DNA from 3 places in the Mesorhizobium sp. M1295 genome. Region 3 is predicted to be linked to each of the others. Evidence: predicted binding sites of a transcription regulator. Region 3 holds the regulator's gene; each other region holds the start of a gene.
The links. The regulator LexA, encoded in region 3, represses DNA repair genes until DNA is damaged. The targets are predictions, from matches to a motif close to TGTTCNNNNTGTGTTCNG.

Region 1: a site for LexA is predicted at 3,611-3,628, ahead of recA (recombinase RecA). Genes of this name have one in related genera too.
Region 2: a site for LexA is predicted at 3,058-3,075, ahead of NKH29_RS06525 (DNA recombination protein RmuC). Genes of this name have one in related genera too.

The regions. Positions count from the first base shown of each region.
Region 1 covers NZ_JAMYLU010000007.1:157,025-164,309, reverse strand. Annotated here, with positions in the region: gene alaS (alanine--tRNA ligase) at 1-2,129, opposite strand, end outside; gene recA (recombinase RecA) at 2,389-3,486, opposite strand; gene NKH29_RS12770 (PfkB family carbohydrate kinase) at 3,764-4,708, shown strand; gene NKH29_RS12765 (TfoX/Sxy family protein) at 4,743-5,066, opposite strand; gene NKH29_RS12760 (GFA family protein) at 5,157-5,654, shown strand; gene sufA (Fe-S cluster assembly scaffold SufA) at 5,857-6,237, opposite strand; gene NKH29_RS12750 (SUF system Fe-S cluster assembly protein) at 6,348-6,740, opposite strand; gene NKH29_RS12745 (cysteine desulfurase) at 6,746-7,285, opposite strand, start outside.
Region 2 covers NZ_JAMYLU010000003.1:244,203-251,487, reverse strand. Annotated here, with positions in the region: gene NKH29_RS06540 (transglutaminase-like domain-containing protein) at 1-178, shown strand, start outside; gene NKH29_RS06535 (cation diffusion facilitator family transporter) at 285-1,247, shown strand; gene NKH29_RS06530 (GFA family protein) at 1,315-1,719, shown strand; gene NKH29_RS06525 (DNA recombination protein RmuC) at 1,763-3,025, opposite strand; gene def (peptide deformylase) at 3,129-3,659, shown strand; gene fmt (methionyl-tRNA formyltransferase) at 3,676-4,605, shown strand; gene NKH29_RS06510 (GNAT family N-acetyltransferase) at 4,602-5,111, shown strand; gene truA (tRNA pseudouridine(38-40) synthase TruA) at 5,130-5,885, shown strand; gene NKH29_RS06500 (hypothetical protein) at 5,867-6,475, opposite strand; gene dapE (succinyl-diaminopimelate desuccinylase) at 6,478-7,285, opposite strand, start outside.
Region 3 covers NZ_JAMYLU010000008.1:206,683-213,967, forward strand. Annotated here, with positions in the region: gene kynU (kynureninase) at 1-860, opposite strand, end outside; gene lexA (transcriptional repressor LexA) at 1,332-2,063, shown strand; gene NKH29_RS14260 (ComEC/Rec2 family competence protein) at 2,057-4,522, opposite strand; gene gltX (glutamate--tRNA ligase) at 4,619-6,040, shown strand; gene gltA (citrate synthase) at 6,219-7,285, shown strand, end outside.

The DNA of each region.
Region 1 (7,285 bases), on a different contig from region 3:
CCGGTCAACGCCTCGATGCGGCGCACGCCGGCAGCGACCGCGCTGTCGGACACGATGCGCACCAGGCCGATATCGCCGGTCGCCCTGACATGGGTGCCGCCGCATAGCTCGACCGAATAGGGCCGGTTGGCCTTGGCGCCATGCAGGCCCGTGCCCATCGAAACGACGCGCACTTCATCGCCATATTTCTCGCCAAACAGCGCCATGGCGCCTTCGGCAATGGCGTCGTCGACCGACATCAGGCGCGTGGTTACAGGGCTATTCTGAACGACGATTTCGTTTGCCATGCGCTCGACCTCTTCGAGCTCGTCCGGCGAGATCGGCTTGTTGTGGGAGATGTCGAAGCGCAGACGCTCGGGCGCGACCAGTGAGCCCTTCTGCGCCACATGGGTACCCAGCACCTCGCGCAGCGCCTCATGGATCAGATGCGTGGCGGAATGGTTCGCGCGCAGCCTGGAGCGGCGCGCGTGGTCCACCCTCAGCTCGACGGTCGCGCCCGTCTTGACCGTGCCGTTGGCCACCTTGCCGACATGGACGAAAAGCCCATCGGCCTTCTTCTGCGTATCGGATATCTCGATCGAGAACCCGTCGCCTGAAATGACGCCGGTATCGCCCATCTGGCCACCGGACTCGCCATAGAACGGCGTCTGGTTGACAACCACGGCAACGGCGTCGCCTTTGCCGGCACTGTCGACGGTCTTGCCGTCCCTGACCAGCGCCTGGACGAGGCCTTCCGCCTGCTCGGTCTCATAGCCCAGGAATTCGGTGGCGCCGTTCTCCTCACGCACCGCGAACCATACCGTTTCGGTTGCGGCCTCACCGGAACCAGCCCAGCTTTTGCGCGCCTCCGCCTTCTGCCGCTCCATCGCCTCGGTGAAGCCGGCAAGGTTGACCGAGATGTTGCGCTGGCGCAGCGCGTCCTGCGTCAGATCGAGCGGAAAGCCATAGGTGTCGTAGAGCTTGAACGCTGTCTCGCCATCCAGCATGTCGCCGGAGACCAACTTTTCCGTCGCCTCCGAAAGCAAGCCCAAGCCTCGCACCAGCGTCTTGCGGAAACGAGTTTCCTCAAGCTTCAGCGTCTCGGTGATCATCTGCTCGCCGCGCACCAGTTCCGGGTAGGCTTGGCTCATCTCGCGGACCAGCGCCGGCACCAGCTTCCACATCAGCGGCTCATTCGAGCCGAGCAACTGCGCGTGGCGCATGGCGCGGCGCATGATGCGACGAAGCACGTAGCCCCGCCCTTCGTTGGACGGCAGCACGCCGTCGGCGACCAGGAAGCAGGACGAACGCAAGTGGTCGGCGATGACGCGGAACGATGCGACGGTGTCCGCATCCGGACCGCGGCCAAGCGCCGACGACGCAGCGTCGATCAGGTGGCGGAACAGGTCAGTTTCGAAGACGCTATCAACTCCTTGCAGGATGGAGGCCATGCGCTCGAGGCCCATGCCCGTGTCGATCGACGGACGCGGCAGGTCGACGCGCTCGTCCTTCGTCACCTGTTCATACTGCATGAACACCAGGTTCCAGAATTCGAGGAAACGGTCGCCATCCTCCTCGGGGCTGCCGGGAGGGCCACCCCAGATGTGCTCGCCACGGTCGATGAATATCTCCGAACACGGCCCGCACGGTCCGGTGTCGCCCATTGCCCAGAAATTGTCCGAGGTCGCGATGCGGATGATGCGATCGTCGGAAAGACCGGCGATCTTCTTCCAGTAGGAGGCGGCCTCGTCGTCGGTGTGGTAGACGGTGACCAGCAGCTTGTCCTTCTTCAGCCCGAACTCCCTGGTGATCAGGTTCCAGGCAAGCTCTATGGCGCGCTCCTTGAAATAATCGCCGAAGGAGAAATTGCCGAGCATCTCGAAGAAAGTCAGGTGTCGCGCGGTGTAGCCGACATTGTCGAGGTCGTTGTGCTTGCCGCCGGCACGAACACTCTTCTGGGCAGTCGTCGCACGCGAATAGGGCCGCTTCTCCAGACCGGTGAAAACGTTCTTGAACTGCACCATGCCGGCATTGGTGAACATCAGCGTCGGGTCGTTGCGCGGCACCAGCGGGCTCGACGCGACGACCTCGTGACCTTCCTTGCGAAAATAGTCGAGAAATGCCGACCGGATCTCGTTGACGCCACTCATGAATACTGCCTTTTCGAGAGAACCGCCGGCTGCCGGCGGAAAATAGACATGGCCTTTTAGCGGTCGCACCGCAGCCTGTCCAGAAACACCAAATGGGCTCAAATCCCGGCTTTCACCGGCGCTTTGAAATGCGTCTGACTCGCCGTCAAACGCCAACCGCCGGCACGGGGCCGGCGGTTCAAAATGTACCGATTACGCAAACTCAAAATCAAAACATCAAATCCAAACCTGGCTGACGCTCCGGGAGGCATCGCTTTTCCTACATCGCCCCGGCGTCGTCCTCGAAACCGTCGTCGCTGCTTTCGGAGCCGCCGTTCTCAAGGAATTTCTCGGCGATCAATCCGGCATTCTGCCTCAGCGCCAATTCGATCTCGCGCGCCGTGTCGGGATTGTCGCGCAGGAACAGTTTTGCGTTTTCGCGGCCCTGGCCGAGACGCTGCGAATTATAGGAGAACCAGGCGCCCGACTTTTCGACCACGCCAGCCTTGACGCCGAGATCGACCAGCTCGCCGGTTTTGGAGACGCCCTCGCCATACATGATGTCGAACTCGACCACCTTGAAGGGCGGCGCCAGCTTGTTCTTGACGACCTTGACGCGGGTCTGGTTGCCGACGACCTCGTCGCGATCCTTGACCGAGCCGATGCGGCGGATGTCGAGGCGGACCGAGGCATAGAATTTCAGCGCGTTGCCGCCGGTCGTCGTCTCGGGCGAACCAAACATGACGCCGATCTTCATGCGGATCTGGTTGATGAAGATGACCATGGTGTTGGAGCGCGAGATCGAGGCGGTGAGCTTGCGCAGTGCCTGGCTCATCAGGCGGGCCTGCAGGCCGGGCAGCGAATCGCCCATCTCGCCTTCGATTTCGGCCCGCGGCGTCAGCGCCGCCACCGAATCGACCACCAGCACGTCGATGGCGCCGGAGCGCACCAGCGTGTCGCAGATCTCCAGCGCCTGTTCGCCGGTATCGGGCTGCGAGATCAGCAGGTTTTCGAGATCGACGCCGAGCTTGCGGGCATAGACCGGATCGAGCGCATGCTCGGCATCGACAAAGGCGCAGATGCCGCCCTTCTTCTGGGCTTCGGCCACCGTGTGCAGCGCCAGCGTCGTCTTGCCCGAGCTTTCCGGTCCGTAGATCTCGACGATGCGGCCGCGCGGCAGGCCGCCGACGCCAAGCGCGATGTCCAACCCAAGCGAGCCGGTCGGCACCGTTTCGATCTCGACGACCTGCTCGTTCGCGCCGAGCCGCATGATCGAACCCTTGCCGAAGGCACGCTCGATTTGCGACAGCGCCGCATCCAGAGCCTTTGATTTGTCCACCGCTTTGTCCTCTACAAGCCGCAAAGAATTCTGAGCCATGATACATCACCCCGTGGTCGTCAATGGAGGCCGGACAATCCCGCAATCCTTAAAAGAATGTACCTCGTTTGTTCTCATTTGTCAATGAGCCCCAAGGGTTTGAAAAATAACTGATATCCATATTTGTTCTATTTTTGTTTCGCAATTTTGCTTCCGGACGTATCCCGCCTCGCATGCGGCGCCGTTGCCGTCACCATCCGAATCGCACCCGCGATTGCAGGGTTCCGCCCGGCGACCTAGTCTCCTCCCGGGCAACAGCAAAGGGCATTTTGCCGGCATGATGAAATCCCCGACGATCCTGGCCGTGGGTGGCGCCTATATCGAGCGGCGCGGCCGGGTTGCCGGCGCCTTCGTGCCGGCCGCTTCCAACCCCGGCACGATGCGCGAGCATGTCGGCGGCGCCGCCTTCAACGCCTTGCGCTGTGCGGTGCGGCGCGGCGTCTCGGCCTCGCTGCTTTCGGTGCGCGGCGGCGATGCCCTGGGCGACACGGTTTTACGCGCCGTCACCGACGCCGGCATTGCCGATTTGTCGGCGGTGTTCCTCGACCGCGCGACGCCAAGCCATACGATGCTGGTCGATAGCGACGGCGGGCTGATCGCCGGCCTTGCCGACATGGTGCTCTACGAGCTGGCGCTTCCCAAGCAGATCCGCCGCGCCAAGGTGCGAGACGCGATCGGTTCGGCCGACGCGGTGCTGTGCGACGCCAACCTGCCGTCTTCCGCAGTGGCGCGGCTGGCGGCACTCGCCGCCGGCAAGCCGGTGTTTGCGCTTGCCGTCTCGCCCAGCAAAGCGGCGCGGCTGACGCCGGTGCTTGATCTTCTGGCACTCGCCTTCATGAACCGGCACGAGGCTGGCGTGCTCGCCGGCGTCGACATCGATGCTGACGACCAAGGCATCGTCGACGGCCTGAGACGCGCGGGCCTTAAAAGCGGCGTGATCACCGCTGGCGACGGACCGGTCCTCGGTTTCGACAAATTGGGCGCGTTCTCGATCCTGCCACCGCCGCTCCAAAAGCGGACCGATGCTGCCGGCGCCGGCGACGCATTGGCCGGCGCGACGGTCGCCGCCCTGCTGCGCGGCCTGACGCTGCGCGCGGCACTGCGCGAAGGCGTTGCCGTATCTATGCTCGCCCTCGAGAGCGCCGATACTGTTGCGGCCTTCAGCGGTGCCGGCTTTGCCGAGGCGCTGGCGCTCGTGCCCGAGGCGCGGGACCTGGCGTGAAATGCGGCCCAGAATTGCCGAAGCATGACGCAGCCTATTTGCCGGCGCGCCGTCCTGCCTCGTAGGCGCGGCGCGCCCAGATCGCCATCTCGTCGGGGTCGTCGAAAGCGCTGTCGGGAACGCTCCAATAGGGCATCGACACCAGCTTTCCGTGGCGCGAGCCGGTATAGGTCCATTGCCGGCAGCCGGCCGCTTCGAAATCCGGGGCGCTTTCGGCGTCGGCCTTCAGCATCAATTCGCCACGGATGACAATGGCGACGATGACGCCATCGAAATAGATGCCCTTGCCGCCGAACAGCTTGCGGATGCTGACCGGGCCGAGCACTTCGAAAAGCTCTTCTATGCGCTCGTTGTCCATGGCGCGATCATGTCACCGGGATTTCCCCTTGTCATCGCCGCTACCGGCACCATCCTGACAAGTTCAGAATCAGTTTCATCGGAGTTTTTCATGCCGCTTCTGCTCAAAGGGTCCTGCCGGTGCAATGCCGTGCGTTTCGAGGTGGAAAGCCACACGCCGGTGCCGTTCATGCTGTGCTACTGCTCGATCTGCCGCAAGCAGCAGGGCGGCGGCGGTTTCGCCATCAATCTCGGCGCCGATTACGAGACGCTGAAAATCGAGGGCAAGCGCCATCTCGGCGTCTACCGGGCCGAGATCGAGGACGACGAGCACCCGCAACGCGAGATCTCGACGGGCGAACGGAACTTCTGCACGAAATGCGGGACGGCACTCTGGCTCTACGATCCAACCTGGCCGGAGCTGGTGCATCCGTTTGCCTCGGCAATCGACACAAACCTGCCGAAGCCGCCGGAGAAGGTGCATCTGATGCTGAAATACAAGGCGAACTGGGTCGAGCCCGATATCGGCAAGGGCGACAAGGTCTTCGATGTCTACCCGGAAGAGTCGATCGCCGACTGGCACAAACGAACCGGGATGTGGGTGGATTAGCGTTTCTTCTCCCCGTTCGCTATCGCGTATGGGCAAGCGCCCCCTCACCCGGATTGCCAACCGAATTGCGAAGGGCAATCCGGGGCAATCCGACCTCTCCCCGAGGGGAGAGGAAGTCGCCCAGCGCTGGCGCCAGCCTCTTCTCCCCATCGGGGAGAAGGTGGCCCGAAGGGCCGGATGAGGGGGCGGCGAAGGAAAAGCCTTAGGCCGAAGCGCGCGCCTCGGCCAGTGCCTTCAGATCGGCGGGCTTCAATTCGACCGATTCGCCGCAGCCGCAGGCCGAGCTCTGGTTCGGGTTGCGGAAGGTGAAGCCGGTGCGCAGCGTCGTCTGCTCGAAATCCATCTCGGTGCCGAACAGGAAAAGCGCTGCCTCAGGCACGACATAGACGTGGGCGCCGTCGCGCTCGATATGATCGTCCTTAGTGTTGGGCTCGGTCACCAGGTCGACCGTATATTCCATGCCGGCGCAGCCGCCCTTCTTGATGCCGAGGCGAATGCCATGCGCATTCTCACGGGTCGCGACGATCTCGCGCACCCGGTCGGCAGCCTTTTCGGTCATCGTGATGACGGCAAAGCGTCCCATTCTTTCCTTCTCCATTGCGCGCAGGTTCAAGGTCTGCCGAATGATTCCTCACCTAAAATGGTGAAGTTTTGTACCCGGCGCAAGTGCGCCAGCCTTTGGCTGGTCGGATGCTAGTACCACCCCACCGCTACCTGTGCCTCTTCCGACATGCGGTCGGGCGACCAAGGCGGGTCGAAGGTCATGTTGACCTCGACGCCGGAAACGCCTTCGACGGCGCCGACGGCGTTTTCGACCCAGCCCGGCATTTCACCGGCCACCGGGCAGCCCGGCGCGGTCAGCGTCATGTCGATCTTGACCGAGCGGTCGTCCTCGATGTCGATCTTGTAGACGAGGCCGAGCTCGTAGATGTCGGCCGGGATTTCGGGGTCATAGACCGTCTTCAGCGCCGAGACGATGTCGTCTGTCAGCCGCGCCAATTCGTCGGCGGGGATTGTCGATCCGGAAACCGCCGCATTGGTCGTCGTTTCCGAATTGGTCTCGGCGGTGTGGCTGGCATCATCCATGGTCGTCACCCGAAGAACTTTCGCGCCTTTTCCAGCGCATCGGCCAAAGCATCGACTTCGGCCCTGGTATTGTACATGCCGAACGACGCCCTGCATGTGGATGTTACGCCGAAGCGTTTCAACAGCGGCTGGGCGCAATGCGTGCCGGCGCGCACCGCCACGCCCTGCCGGTCGATGACCATCGACACATCATGCGCGTGGATGCCCTGCAGCTCGAACGAGATGATGGCGCCCTTGCCAGGCGCATCGCCGAAGATGCGCAGCGAGTTGATGGCGCGCAGTTTTTCATGCGCATAGTCCTTCAGATCGGCCTCATGGGCGGCGATGCGCTCGCGTCCGATCTTTTCCATGTATTCCAGCGCCGCACCCAGCCCGATCGCCTGGACGATCGGCGGCGTGCCGGCCTCGAAACGGTGCGGCGGGTCGTTGTAGGTGACGATGTCTTGCGTCACCTCCTCGATCATTTCGCCGCCGCCCATGAACGGGCGCATCCGCTCCAGAATATCCTTCTTGCCGTAGAGCACGCCGATGCCCGACGGGCCATA
Region 2 (7,285 bases), on a different contig from region 3:
GATGGAGGTTTATCTCGGGGGCCGCTGGCACGCGTTCGACCCGCGCAACAACGCGCCGCGCATCGGCCGCATCCTGATTGCCTCCGGACGCGATGCCGCCGATGTCCCACTCACCCACATTTTTGGACCGGGCGCGCTGGCTGGCTTCAAGGTCTGGACGGAGGAGGTCATCGAATAGCCTCTCGCGCTGCCCTTTTGAACAACTCGACACTTCGGGCGTTGTTCGAGCTGTGGAGCGTGGGCGTGCTCCGCTAATCTCGGTGCATCAACCAAGGCAGCACACCATGGCGGCGCATGGCGGGTCGAAAAAAGTGATCTATGCGGCGCTCGCCGGCAATCTTGCGATCGCCCTGACCAAATTCGCCGCTGCCTTGTTCACGGGCAGCTCGGCAATGCTCTCGGAAGGCGTCCACTCGCTCGTCGATACCGGCAATGGCAGCCTGCTGCTTTACGGCATGCACCGCGCCGCCCGGCCGGCCGATCGGACGCATCCGCTAGGCCATGGTCGCGAGCTGTATTTCTGGAGCTTCATCGTCGCGCTCCTCGTCTTTGCACTGGGCGCCGGCATATCGTTCTACGAAGGCGTGACGCACATCATGGCGCCGGAGCCGATTGCCAACGCAAAGGTGAACTACGCTGTACTTGGCCTTTCCTTCCTGTTCGAAGGCACCTCCTGGCTGGTGGCGCTGAACGAGTTCCGCCACCAAAAAGGCAGCCACGGCTGGCTCGAGGCGGTGCAGCTCAGCAAGGACCCGAGTGTCTACACCGTACTCTTCGAGGACAGCGCGGCACTTCTCGGCCTCGTTGTCGCCTTCGCCGGCATATTGGCGGCGGAACTGCTGGACATGCCGAAGCTCGACGGCGCCGCGTCGATCGGCATCGCGCTGATCCTGGGCGCGACCGCGATCTTCCTGGCCCGCGAAAGCAAGAGCCTGCTGCTCGGCGAGCCGGCCTCGCCCGAGGTGCAAATGAAAGTGCTGGCCATTGTCCAGCAGGACCCGGCGGTGCAGCGGGCAAATGGCGTACTGACGCTCCATATGGGGCCTCAGGAGATCGTCGCCGCTCTGAGCATCGAGTTCGAGGACCACTTGTCGGCGCCCGAGATAGAGACCTGCGTCGAACGCCTCGAGACACGGCTGAAGGCGGAGATGCCGGAGGTCACGCGCCTGTTCGTCAAGCCGCAGACCACCGGCACCTGGGAACGGCGGAGCAAGGCCTTGGCGGCGTCCGGAGGGGAGCCGGCCTGAGGAAAATGGCTGCGCCATCGGGCAGTCCCGGTTATGATTGCGCGCAAAAGCTCCAGGAGGAACGAAGATGAAAATCGACGGCGGGTGTCATTGCGGCGCCATTACTTACGAGGCCGAGGTCGATCCGGAAAAGACCACCATTTGTCACTGCGTCGATTGTCAGAAGCTAACCGGAACGGCCTTTCGCGTCACCGTGCCGGCGTCCGAGGACAATTACACGATCACCAAGGGCGCGCCGAAAATCTACATCAAGACCGGTTCGAGTGGTGCCAAGCGCGCTCAGGCATTTTGCGGTGAGTGCGGCTCGCATCTCTACGCCACGTCGGCGGGCGCGGGACCGAAGGTTTACGGCATCAGGGTCGGCACGGCATGGCAGCGCGATCAACTGGTGCCGAGAAAGCAGATCTGGCATCGCTCGGCGCTGCATTGGCTGCCGGAATTCGAAGGCACAACAATCATCGAGGAGCAGTAGCGCCAGACCGGGCGAAGCCTCGGCTCCGGTTCCGGCGTAGCTCTCAATCGTCGCCTTCGACGACCCTTAGCCTCAGCTGCCCGGTTTTCGAATCGGCAACACGCGCGCTGCTTTCCGCTTTTGCTCCGCTGCCATTCGACCCAGCGGTGTCCTCCGCCGGCTGCACGCCAAACTCCAGCGCCTCGATCTTTTGTCCGCGCCTGGTCACCTTCGATGTCGAGACGAGGATGTCCTCGATATCCTTGGCCGATTGACCGAAATGCGTCTGCAATTTGCGCACCCGCTCGTCGAGCCGAGAGACGTCTTCCATCAGCCGGATGACCTCGCCCTGGATCAGGTGCGCCTGCTCGCGCATACGGGCATCCTTGAGGATCGCCTGGATGACCTGGATCGACAGCATCAAAAGCGATGGCGAGACGATGACGATCCGCGATCGATGCGCCTTTTGGACAACGGCCTCGAAATTCTCGTGGATTTCGGCGAACACCGATTCCGAGGGCACGAACATGAAGGCAGTGTCCTGCGTCTCGCCCTGGATCAGGTATTTTTCGGAAATATCCCGGACATGCACCTCGATGTCGCGGCGGAAAGCCTGAGCGGCGGACTTCTGCAGGTCGGCGCCTTCGGCGGCACGGATGGCATTCCAGGCCTCGAGTGGAAACTTTGCATCGATGGCAAGCGACGGTGCGCCGTTCGGCATCTTCACCAGGCAGTCGGGCCGGCTGCCATTCGACAAGGTCGCCTGGAATTCATAGGCGCCGTGGGGCAATCCGTCGGCGACGATGGCTTCCATACGCGACTGGCCGAAGGCGCCGCGCGTCTGCTTGTTGGAAAGGATCGCCTGCAATTGCACGACCTGGCCGGCCAGCGACTGGATGTTGCCTTGCGCGATATCGATGACCGCCAGCCGCTCCTGCAGCTTGGCGAGGCTCTCATGCGTCGATCTCGTCTGCTCGGTCATGGTCTGGCCGAGGCGGCCGGTCATGGCGTCGAGGCGCTGGCCGATCGACTGGGTCAGTTCGGCCTGACGCGCCCCGAACACTTCGGCGATAGCGCCCATACGGCCCTGCATTTCCGCCTGGCTTGCCAAGATGCCGGCCATCCGCACCTCGGCGTCGCGGGCGTGGTCGGCGGCTTCGGCGGCCGCCATTGCACGCGCCTTGGCCGATCGCCAGAGCGCAATGACGAGCGCCACGAACAGGCCGAGGAACAGCATTGCGCCGAAACCCAGGGCATGGCCGAGCGTGATCGTGGTGGCGCCGAGGCGGGCGACAGGTTCGGACAGGATGGTGGCCAGATCGTTCATGCCGACAGCATAGATGATTCGGTCTGGCGGCACAGATCAAAACGTGAACGACCAGAAGGCGTCCCGGTTGACGCTTTTCCTGCGAGGTCTTAGGTGAGACGCCATGTCGATCAAGCCGCTTATCATCCTCCCCGATCCCGTCCTGCGTCAGGTTTCAAAACCGGTCGAGCGTGTCGACGGTGATTTGCGTAAACTGGCCGGCGACATGCTGGACACCATGTATGACGCGCCCGGCATCGGCCTCGCGGCGATCCAGGTCGGCGAACCCTTGCGCTTGCTGGTGATCGACCTCGCCAAGGAGGACGAGACGCCGGCACCGCACGTCTTCATCAATCCCGAAATCCTCGACAGCTCCGACCAGCGTTCGGTCTACGAGGAAGGCTGCCTGTCGATCCCGGATTACTATGCCGAGGTCGAGCGTCCGGCAGCGGTGCGGGTGAAGTATCTCGATCGCGACGGCAAGCTGCAGGAGATCGAGGCCGAGGGGCTGATGGCGACCTGCCTGCAGCATGAGATCGACCACCTAAACGGCGTGCTGTTCATCGACCACATCTCCAAGCTGAAGCGCGACATGGTGGTCAAGAAATTCAAGAAGCTCGCCAGGGACAAGGCGCCGGGCAAGATGGTGGGATAGGGGTCGACGAATGCCCCTGCGTGTCATCTTCATGGGTACGCCCGAATTCTCCGTGCAGACGCTGCGAGCGATCGCCGGGGCAGGGCATGAATTGGCAGCCGTCTACACGCAGCCGCCGCGCGCCGCAGGCCGGCGCGGGCTCGAGCTGACGCCGTCGCCGGTGCAGCGTGAGGCGGAGCGGCTTGGCATCGAGGTGCGGTCGCCGGTGTCGCTGAAGAGCGAGGCGGAGCAGCAGGCGTTCCGCACCTTGCGCGCCGATGTCGCCGTGGTCGTCGCCTACGGGCTGCTTCTGCCCAAACCTATTCTCGAGGCGCCGCGGCTCGGTTGCCTCAATGGCCACGCATCGCTATTGCCGCGCTGGCGCGGCGCTGCCCCTATCCAGCGCGCCATCATGGCCGGCGATACCGAGACGGGCATGATGGTGATGCGGATGGAGGAAGGCCTCGACACCGGGCCTGTGGCAATGGTTGAAAAATGCGCCATTGGACCGGACATGACGGCCGGCGATCTGCACGACCGGCTGATGATCCTGGGTGCTGCGCTGATGGTGCAAGCGCTCGAACGGCTCGAGCGGAATACGCTGACATTTACCACACAGGCGGAGGTGGGGGTGACCTACGCCAAGAAAATCGATAAATCGGAGACTCGCATAGACTGGCTGCGACCTGCCGGCGACGTGCACAACCAGATTCGCGGCCTATCGCCCTTTCCCGGTGCATGGTGCGAGGCCGAAATCGGCGGCCGCATGGAACGGCTGAAACTGCTTCGCTCGACGCTCTCGCAAGGCGCCGGCGAACCGGGAGGAATTCTCGATGACCGGCTGACGGTTGCCTGCGGGTCAGGCGCGATCAGGCTGGTCGAAGTTCAACGTGCGGGCGGAAGGCCCATTGCCGCGCAGGAGTTTCTGCGCGGGGCCAAGCTCGAAAAAGGGATGAAATTGTCATGAGCATGATGTCCATACGCGCGGCGACGCCGCGGGACCGCGAGGCGATCCGCCTTGTCGAAGAACACGCATTCGGCCAGCAGGCGGAGGCCGGACTGGTCGACGCGCTGGTCACCGGCGGTGATGCCGTCGTCGAACTGGTGGCGGACGAAGACGGGCAAGTGGTCGGCCATATCCTGTTTTCACGGCTCTTCGTGCAGAATGGCGGCAAGAGCTTCCCGGCAGTCGCGCTGGCGCCGCTGGCAGTCGAGCCGTCGTTCCACGGCACCGGCATCGGCGGTGCCCTGGTCCGCGAGGCTCATATCCGCCTGAAAGCCGCCGGCGAGACGCTCGCTGTGGTGCTCGGCGATCCGGCCTACTATGGCCGCTTCGGCTACAGCCGCGCCCGTGCAGCGAAATTCGAGAGCGACTACCAAGGCGAGGCTTTGCAGGCGCTTGCCTGGGGCGAGGCGCCGGAGACCGGCAGGCTGGTCTACGCCTCGGCCTTCGGCTCAGCCCTCGCCGCCTGATTTCGCCTCGATCCGGGAATGCCGCGTTTTCGCCTCGACATCGAATATGACGGCAGTCTCTTTGCCGGCTGGCAACGCCAGGCCAATCAGCCTTCGGTGCAGCAGGCGATCGAGCAGGCGATCGAGAAGTTCTGCGGCGAGCAGGTCTCTCTGCGCGCCGCCGGCCGCACCGATGCCGGTGTCCATGCGACCGCTCAGGTGGCGCATGTCGATCTGGTCAAGGCATGGCCCGGCGACAAGGTGCGCGACGCCGTCAACGCGCATCTGCAAGCGGCCAAGGCGCACATCGCCATCCTGAAGGCCGCCGTCGTGCCGGATGGCTTCGATGCGCGTTTCTCGGCGATCGGCCGCCACTATCTCTACCGTATCGTCAACCGCCGCGCGCCAGCAGCGCTCGACAAGGGTAAGATCTGGTGGGTACCGAAGCAGCTCGATGCCGCCGCCATGCACGAAGCGGCAAAAGTGCTGCTTGGCCGGCATGATTTCACCACCTTCCGCTCGACCCAGTGCCAAGCCACCAGCCCGGTCCGCACGCTCGACCGGCTGGATGTCAGCCGGGCGGGCGATTTCATCGAAGTCCGCGCTTCGGCGCGGTCATTCCTGCACAACCAGGTGCGCTCGATGGTCGGCTCGCTCAAACGTGTCGGCGAAGGCGGCTGGGCCATTGCCGACCTCAAGGCCGCGCTCGAGGCGCGCGACCGTGCGGCCTGCGGTCAGGTGGCGCCGCCCGACGGGCTGTTTCTAGTCGGCGTCGATTATCCGACGCCTGGCTGATCCGGCACGCTGATACCGAGCAGCGCCTGCAGGCCGAACAGGACGATCAGCGACGCCACGAACATGCCGGCAAAAACAGCGCTGCCGACAGCCGCACCCCTGCCGATGGCAACGTTGGTCATCCGCCAGGTCAATACCATTGACAGCGCGAACAGCAGCAGCGACACCAGCCCGGAGACTTCGTTGGCCGATGTCAGGAAAAGCCGGATCAACGCCGATGGCAGCATCATCCAGGCGATGATCGCCGAGGCCCAGTTGCTGGCGACGACATAATGGACGAAACGGCTGCCGACGCCGACCCGCGGCGCGACCAGGGCCAGGCCGATGAGCGGCAGCACCCAGGCGCCGATATCGACGGTGGCCAGCCGGATCAACATGCTGAAACGGCCGACGAATGCGTCGGGATCGCCGATCTCGTTGGCAATGCCGACCCAGCCGACGATCAATGCCGGCGCCGCGACGACGATGGCAAAAAAGGAGTTCCAGAAACCGTCCGCCGAAAGGTCGAGCAGGCGAAATCCGTCGGCCTTGCCGAGCATCAGCCGCCAGGCGCCGGCAAGCGAAGCATAGGTTTCATCCGCTGAAAGCATCACTAGGATATGTCCTGCGCAAACCAGTCTTCAACGAAGCGCAGATAAATCTGCGTCAGCGTCTCGAGATCGGCAATCGCCACACGTTCGTCGACCATGTGCATGGTCTTGCCGACCAGGCCGAATTCGACCACCGGACAATAATCCTTGATAAAGCGGGCATCGGAGGTGCCGCCGGAGGTGGAGAGCGCCGGCTTCCTGCCGGTCACCGCTTTGACCGAACCGCCAAGCGTCTCGATCAGCCTGTCGTCGCGTGTCAGGAAAACATGGCACGGCCCGTCGCGCCAGACGATCTCGTAGTCGACCGGCGTCTTCTTGCCGGCGCGGTATTTCTTGCGTTTCGCCGCCCGGTCGAGGCGGTTGTGGATCTCGGCCTGGATCGTCTCGGCGGTCCATGTGTCGTTGAAGCGGATATTGAAGGTAGCTGCTGCCTTCGCCGGGATGACGTTGGTGGCGGGATTGCCGACATCGATGGAGGTCACCTCAAGATTCGTCGGCTGGAAATCCCTTGTTCCGTTGTCGAAGACGGGGTGCAGCAAGGCGTCGACCAGCGTCACCAGGCCGCGCACCGGATTGTCGGCTAGCTGCGGATAGGCGGCGTGGCCCTGGCGGCCGTTGACGACGACCGTGCCCGATAGCGAGCCGCGCCGGCCGATCTTGATCATATCGCCAAGCGCGTCGGGATTGGTAGGCTCGCCGACGATCGAGGCATCCCATTTCTCGCCTTTGGCGGCCGCCCATTCGAGCAGCTTCGTCGTGCCGTTGATCGCCGGGCCTTCCTCATCGCCGGTTATCAGCAGCGAGACCGAC
Region 3 (7,285 bases):
ATCGACAGGACCGGCTGGGTGCCGCACAGAAACCGGCGGATGCCGGTGCCGGCCGCATAGCCTGGCTCGAAGGCGAAGGGCCGTGCATGGCCCCACCAGCCGGTGAGCGGCTGCTGGATGTCGGCAAGATGCCGCTCAGCCGCATAGATGAAGGCAGGCGCGCCCGGTCCGCCATTCAGATATTTGTAGGTGCAGCCAACGGCAAAATCGGCGTTTGCCGTGTCGAGCTCGACTGGCATCGCACCGGCGGTGTGGCAGAGATCCCAGACGATCATCGCCCCGGCTTCCTGGGCCCTGCGCGTCAGCGCCGGCATGTCGCGCAGTTCGCCCGACTTGTAGTTGACGTGGTTGACCAGCACCACGGCGGTGCGTTCGTCGATCAGCTCTTCGATGCTCGGCGCGTCGACCCCCGAGAGGCGCAGCAGCGTATCTTTTCGCGTCGAAACCACACCCTCAGCCATGTAGAGGTCTGTCGGAAAACTGTCGCCCTCGGCGACGATGACCTGCCGCTCCGGCCGCATGGCCATGGCGGCGTGCAGCAGCTTGTAGATGTTGACCGATGTCGTGTCGCAGACCACCGTCTGGCCGGCCGCGGCACCGATCAGGCGCCCGAGCTGGTCGCCGAGTTCGAGCGGCATGTTGAACCAGCCGGCCGTGTTCCAGGCGCGGATGAGATCATGCGCCCATTCTTCGGTCGCTGCCTTGCTCAATTCATCGAAAGCTGCACGCGAAGCGGCCCCTAGCGAATTGCCGTCGAGATAGATCACTCCTTGCGGCAGCACAAAGCGGTCGCGCATCGCGCGCAGCGGATCTGCAGCATCCATCGCCCTTATGGCAACGAGATCGCGAATTCCTGTCATGATTTGTCTGCTCCCCCAAGATTCACCGCAACGCCGGACACGCATCGACGGCATCCATCGGTCACGAGCGGTTCTCCATTACCTGGTATCGCGCAGCAAGGCTCCACCGGCGACAAGTTGCCTGACCACGCGGTGGAAACCAGGAGCCAAGCCAACCCAAGGTTGGCGTTTTGAGTTCGTTTCGTTCACGGTGCATTGACCAAACCGCACAGTCGATACGGCTTCAATTCCGTGCCCTTTGCCGGCTGACGGCCGATACCAGTGCCGCCTTCTGGGAACCCAGAGGCCGCAAACGAAAGCAGAATCAAGGCGATGACGCCCGCGGCGGTGAAAATGCAGCGTTCCGGTTTGGTGAGTGGTATCGTTTCCCGAGCCCTAACACATTCATTAAACTTTAAACAGTTGCGGAACACAACTGGAACAGATAGTGTTTGTTCTGGGTTTGTTTTTCTGATTCTGTTGGGGGTCGCTATGCTGACACGCAAACAACACGAACTGCTTATGTTCATCCACGAAAGGCTGAAGGAAAGCGGTATCCCGCCCTCCTTCGACGAGATGAAGGAAGCGCTCGACCTGGCTTCCAAATCGGGAATCCACCGGCTGATTACGGCGCTGGAGGAGCGCGGCTTCATTCGCCGTTTGCCCAACCGGGCCCGTGCACTGGAGGTGCTGCGCCTGCCCGATTCGATCGCCCCCGGCCTAAATGCGGCACGCAAGTTCTCGCCGAGCGTCATCCAGGGCAGTCTTGGGCAAGGTCCTCGGCAGGGCAAGCCGACATCGTCGCGCATGCCTGCAGCCGGCAATGACGACGATGTCGTCGCCGCCGTGTCGATCCCGGTGATGGGCCGCATCGCCGCCGGTGTGCCGATCGATGCCATCCAGCACCAGACGCATTCGATCTCGGTGCCGCCGGACATGATCATGGGCGGCGAGCATTATGCGCTGGAGGTCAAAGGCGATTCGATGATCGAGGCTGGCATTTTCGACGGCGACACGGTGATCATCCGCAATGCCGATACGGCGAGCCCCGGTGAGATCGTGGTGGCACTGGTCGACGAGGAAGAAGCGACGCTGAAGCGGTTCCGCCGCAAGGGCGCCTCGATCGCCCTGGAAGCCGCCAATCCGGCCTACGAGACGCGCATCTTCGGACCAGACAGGGTCAAGGTGCAGGGCAAGCTCGTTGGGCTGATTCGCCGCTACTGAGCTGCGCCCTTGGCGCCGGCTTTTGGCTTGTCGGCTCTGCGGTATGGCGGCATGCCCCGCGCCGCGCGGGAAAATTTCCGCTGCACGTGCCAGGGCCGGTATGATTTTTCGACGGCGAAGCGGATTTCGGCGCGTGTTGCCGCTTGTGGATCGAAATAGACGGCCGCACTTCCCGCGCGCGCCAGTTGCCGTTTGGTGACGACGAGGACCAGCCGGTCGTAGTAGCAGGGATTATGGGCGGTGGCGTCGTCGATGACGATCAAGCTGGCAAAGGCGCAGGCTGGCCGTGCAGTATCGCGGTCATTGGCTAGCGCGATGATCGCGCCGGATGGATGCCTGGCAAGGCAGAGACCGTCCGTGCAAATGAACGGCATGCCCGGCGGTAAGTCGGCCGGATCGGCAATGTCGAATTGCGGATCGTTCTTTCCAGGTGTTTCCGGCGCGACGATAGCCTCTGATGTGAGCGCGCGTTTCCAGTTGTCGATGGTGAACTCATTCGGGCGTGCCCGGTTGACCGCGAGTTCACCGCTGCCGATCGGCAGCGCGACGAGCCGTGCGTCCTCCGAGATCAATACATCGGGTACGCGCGTCTGCGTTGTCGTTAGCAAGCCGGCGAGCGCAAAAGGAAGGGCCACGAGCCGCAACCAGGTCGTCGCCATGCTGGCAATGACGAGAGCGATCGTCACCAAAAGGACAGATCTCAGCGAAATCAGCCCGACCGCATCGATCGGCGAGCGCTCGGAGATCCACCCGGACAGGGCGATCATCGCCGTCAGCCCCTTGCCCATCACGTAGAGGAAAGGCCCATCCGCGCCGAACGGCATCGCCAGCGCACTGAGGACGGCGAAGGGCATGACGACCAGTGAGATGATAGGCATGATGGCCAGATTGGCGAACAGGCTGAGCGGCGCCACGCGCTGGAAATGCCATATGGCGAAAAGCGCCGTGGCGCTCCCTGCAATGATCGAGGTCATCGCCAGGCCGCCCATGCCCAGCAGTACCTTTCTAGTGGCAAAGCGTAGCGGCGACCGCCGGGGCGGCGGCGTGGTGGCCCCGCCGGCGCGGTAATCGGACCAGCCTGCATAGGCGCCGACAAGGGCCGCCGTCGCGGCGAAGGACATCTGGAAGCTCGGACCGACCACCTCGTGCGGCGACACCAGAATGACCGCGATGGCCGAGATCGCCAGGTTGCGCATGGTGAGCGCGGCCCGGTCGAACAGCACGGCGATAAGCATCACCGCCAGCATGATGAAGCTGCGTTCGGCCGCCACCACAATGCCGGAAAAGACGAGGTAGGCCGCAATCGAAAAAAGCGCGGCGGCCGCGGCATATTTCTTGACCGGCCGTCGCGATGAGAAATCGGGAAACAACGCAAAGGTGCCGCGTAGCAGCGCCATGATGGTGCCGGCGACCAACGCCATATGCAGCCCCGAGATGGAGATGATGTGATAGATGCCTGTACGCCGCATCGCTTCGTTGATCTCCTCGGGAATGCCGGCGCGCACGCCGACGATCAGCGCAGCAGCAATCTCGCCCTCGGCGCCGCCGATGCGGCTGCGGATATGGTCGGCGATGGATTCGCGCGCGTCTTCGATCGAGGAAGAAAGCCGCGCGGCAAGCGGCATGCTGCCCGACGACACGACTTTCGGATTGCCGAGAAAAAAGCCGCTGCCGCCGATACCGGCGAAATAGCTGTCGAAGGAGAAATCATAGCTGTCGGGCCGCACCGGCCCGGTCGGCGGCAGCAGCCGCACATAGCCGGCGATCTCGGAACCGGCGGTCAGCTCAGCCGGTATTTTCATCGCCGAAACGCGGACCCGTTCCGGCATGTAGCGCAGTGTCGGCCTGGCGGTTGAGATCACATCGATCGTCAGCCTGATGCGGCCGCTCGCCATGGGCTCGAACGATACGACGCGACCCGTGAGGCGCGTTGAGATTTCGGAACCGAGCATATGCGTTCCGACACGCCAGGTCTCGACCTTGGCGGCAAGCACGCCAAGCGCGCAGAGCAACGCCGCCATGAAGCACAGGCGGGTTCTGGGCCACGACCGCGAGGCGACGGCACAGAGGGCTGCCAAGGCGACGATTGCGATCGGCTGTGGAAAGGCCGGCTCCACCGCCAGCGCAAAATATACGATCACCCCGCATGCGAGGAACACCGGCACCAGCAGGAAGGCAACCCCACGGTCGAGCTCCAGGCCGACCGCCGAGGTTACGCCGTTGCGGATACGGGACGGTGACGGGAGGCGGAAACGCCGGCGTAGGCGCACGATGGGCTCGGCCGCGGGCACGAGAACCGTTGCTGGGTCGCTCGCCGGCAGCGACGGGGCATCAAAGCGTGGAACCGGCAGCAATGCCGGTGCCGGCAGGACAGGCACGGGCGCGGCAAACAGCAAGCGTTCGCTGACGCCGCTGCCAACGTCCTCGCCCTCGCCCGCACCACGGCCTCGCACAGCCATCGGGTCTGCCCCTTGCGCCCTCGACCTCCTATGCTACATGAACGCGCAACGCGCGAAAGTCCGCAAACCCACTTCCTTCGCCTGCCTGAGAGTTCCATGCCCGACAAGGTCGTCACCCGTTTTGCCCCCTCGCCCACCGGCTATCTGCATATTGGCGGGGCGCGCACGGCGCTGTTCAACTGGCTGTATGCCAAGCACACAGCCGGCACGATGCTGCTGCGCATCGAGGACACCGACCGCGAGCGTTCCACCGATGCGGCAACCGCGGCCATCCTCGACGGGCTTTCCTGGCTTGGCCTGACATGGGACGGTGAGCCGGTGTCGCAGTTCGAGCGTGCGCCGCGCCATCGCGAGGTGGCCGAGGAACTCGTTCGCATGGGCAAGGCCTATTATTGTTACGCGACGCCTGCCGAGTTGGAGGCAATGCGCGAGAGCGCACGAGCCAAGGGGCTGCCTCCCCGCTATGACGGCCGCTGGCGCGACCGCGACCCCTCCGAGGCGCCGGCCGGCGCCAAGGGGGCGATCCGCATCAAGGCGCCGACAGACGGCGAGACGGTTGTGCATGACCGCGTCCAGGGCGACGTGCGCTTTCCCAACAAGGATCTCGACGATTTCATTATTCTGCGCTCGGACGGCAACCCGACCTACATGCATGCCGTCGTCGTCGACGATCACGACATGGGCGTCACCCACATCATCCGCGGCGACGACCATTTGACCAACGCCGCCCGCCAGACGGTGATCTACCATGCCATGGGGTGGGAGGTGCCGTCGATGTCGCATATCCCGCTGATCCACGGTGCCGACGGCGCCAAGCTGTCGAAACGGCACGGTGCGCTCGGCGTCGAGGCCTATCGCGCCATGGGCTACCTGCCGGAGGCGCTGCTCAATTATCTGGCGAGGCTTGGCTGGAGCCACGGCGACGATGAGATCATGTCGATCGCCAACATGATCGCATGGTTCGACATTGGCGACGTCAACAAGGGCGCCGCCCGTTTCGACTTCGCCAAGCTCGAGGCGCTGAACGGCGTGCACATGCGCCGCATGAACGACGCGGCGCTGCTCGACATCTTCATCGCCACTCTGCCCTATCTCGACGGCGGTCCGGCGATCGCAGCTAGCCTCGACGACAGACGCAAGGCGCAATTGCTTGCCGCTTTGCCAGGCCTGAAGGAGCGCGCCAAGACGCTGGTCGAACTTGTTGAAGGGGCTGCATTCCTGTTCGTCGAGCGGCCGATGCCGGTCGACGAGAAGGCGGCGGCGCTGCTCAGCGGTGAGGCGCGCGCGATCCTGCGGGGCGCTCATGCGGCACTGGCCACGATTTCGGACTGGTCTGCCGCCTCGGCGGAAGCCGCGATCCGCGACTATGCGCAGGCCGGCGGCCACAAACTCGGCGCCGTGGCCCAACCTCTGCGCGCCGCGCTCACCGGCAAAAGCACCTCGCCCGGCGTCTTCGATGTGCTGGCCGTGCTTGGCCGCGAGGAAGGCCTGGCGCGGATTGCCGATCAAATCGATTAGGAAACTGGCCCAAGAAGATTGGCATTGAAAGGTGTGTTTCGCAGTGCAACATTGGGTCTTGGCCTAATCTGGCGCGCAGATTCAATTGCGGGCGCAAATGTGCGTATTCCGATGCTTTTGACGTGTTGGGTTCAATGTTTTGCCGTTGCCGGCCTGAGGAAACAAAAAGGAGTTTGCTATGACCGAACCTGCGACAAAGATGGAATTTGGCGGCAAAACCCAGGCGTCGACGGCAAAACTGGAACTCGACGGCAAAACCCATGAATTCAAGATACGAAGTGGTTCGGTAGGACCTGATGTCATCGACATCGGTTCGCTCTACAGCACCACCGGCGTATTTACCTACGATCCCGGTTTTACGTCGACGGCGAGCTGCGAATCGGAAATCACCTTCATCGATGGCGATGCCGGTATTCTCTTGCACCGCGGCTACCCGATCGACCAGCTGGCCGAGCACGGCGACTTCCTCGAAGTCTGCTATCTCTTGCTCTACGGAGAACTACCGACCAAGGCGCAGAAGGACGATTTCGACTACCGGGTGACGCGCCACACCATGGTGCATGAGCAGATGTCGCGCTTCTTCACCGGCTTTCGCCGCGATGCCCATCCGATGGCGGTGATGTGCGGCGTGGTCGGCGCGCTGTCCGCCTTCTATCACGATTCCACCGATATCTCGGACCCTTATCAGCGCATGGTCGCCTCGATGCGGCTGATCGCCAAGATGCCGACGATCGCGGCGATGGCGTATAAATACCACATCGGCCAGCCGTTCATTTATCCGAAGAACGAACTGAATTTCGCAGCCAACTTCCTGCATATGTGCTTCGCCGTGCCTTGCGAGGAATACAAGATCAATCCGGTGCTGGCGCGCGCGATGGAGCGCATCTTCATCCTGCACGCCGACCACGAGCAGAACGCCTCGACCTCGACCGTCCGCCTCGCCGGCTCGTCGGGCGCCAATCCCTTTGCCTGTATCGCTGCCGGCATCGCCTGCCTGTGGGGTCCTGCACATGGCGGAGCCAACGAGGCAGCCCTGAACATGTTGGGCGAGATCGGCCATGTCGATCACATCCCGGAATTCATTGCGCGCGCCAAGGATAAGAACGATCCGTTCCGATTGATGGGCTTTGGCCACCGCGTTTATAAGAACTACGATCCGCGCGCCAAGATCATGCAGAAGACCGCGCACGAAGTCCTGGGCGAGCTCGGCATCAAGGACGATCCGCTGCTCGACATCGCCATGGA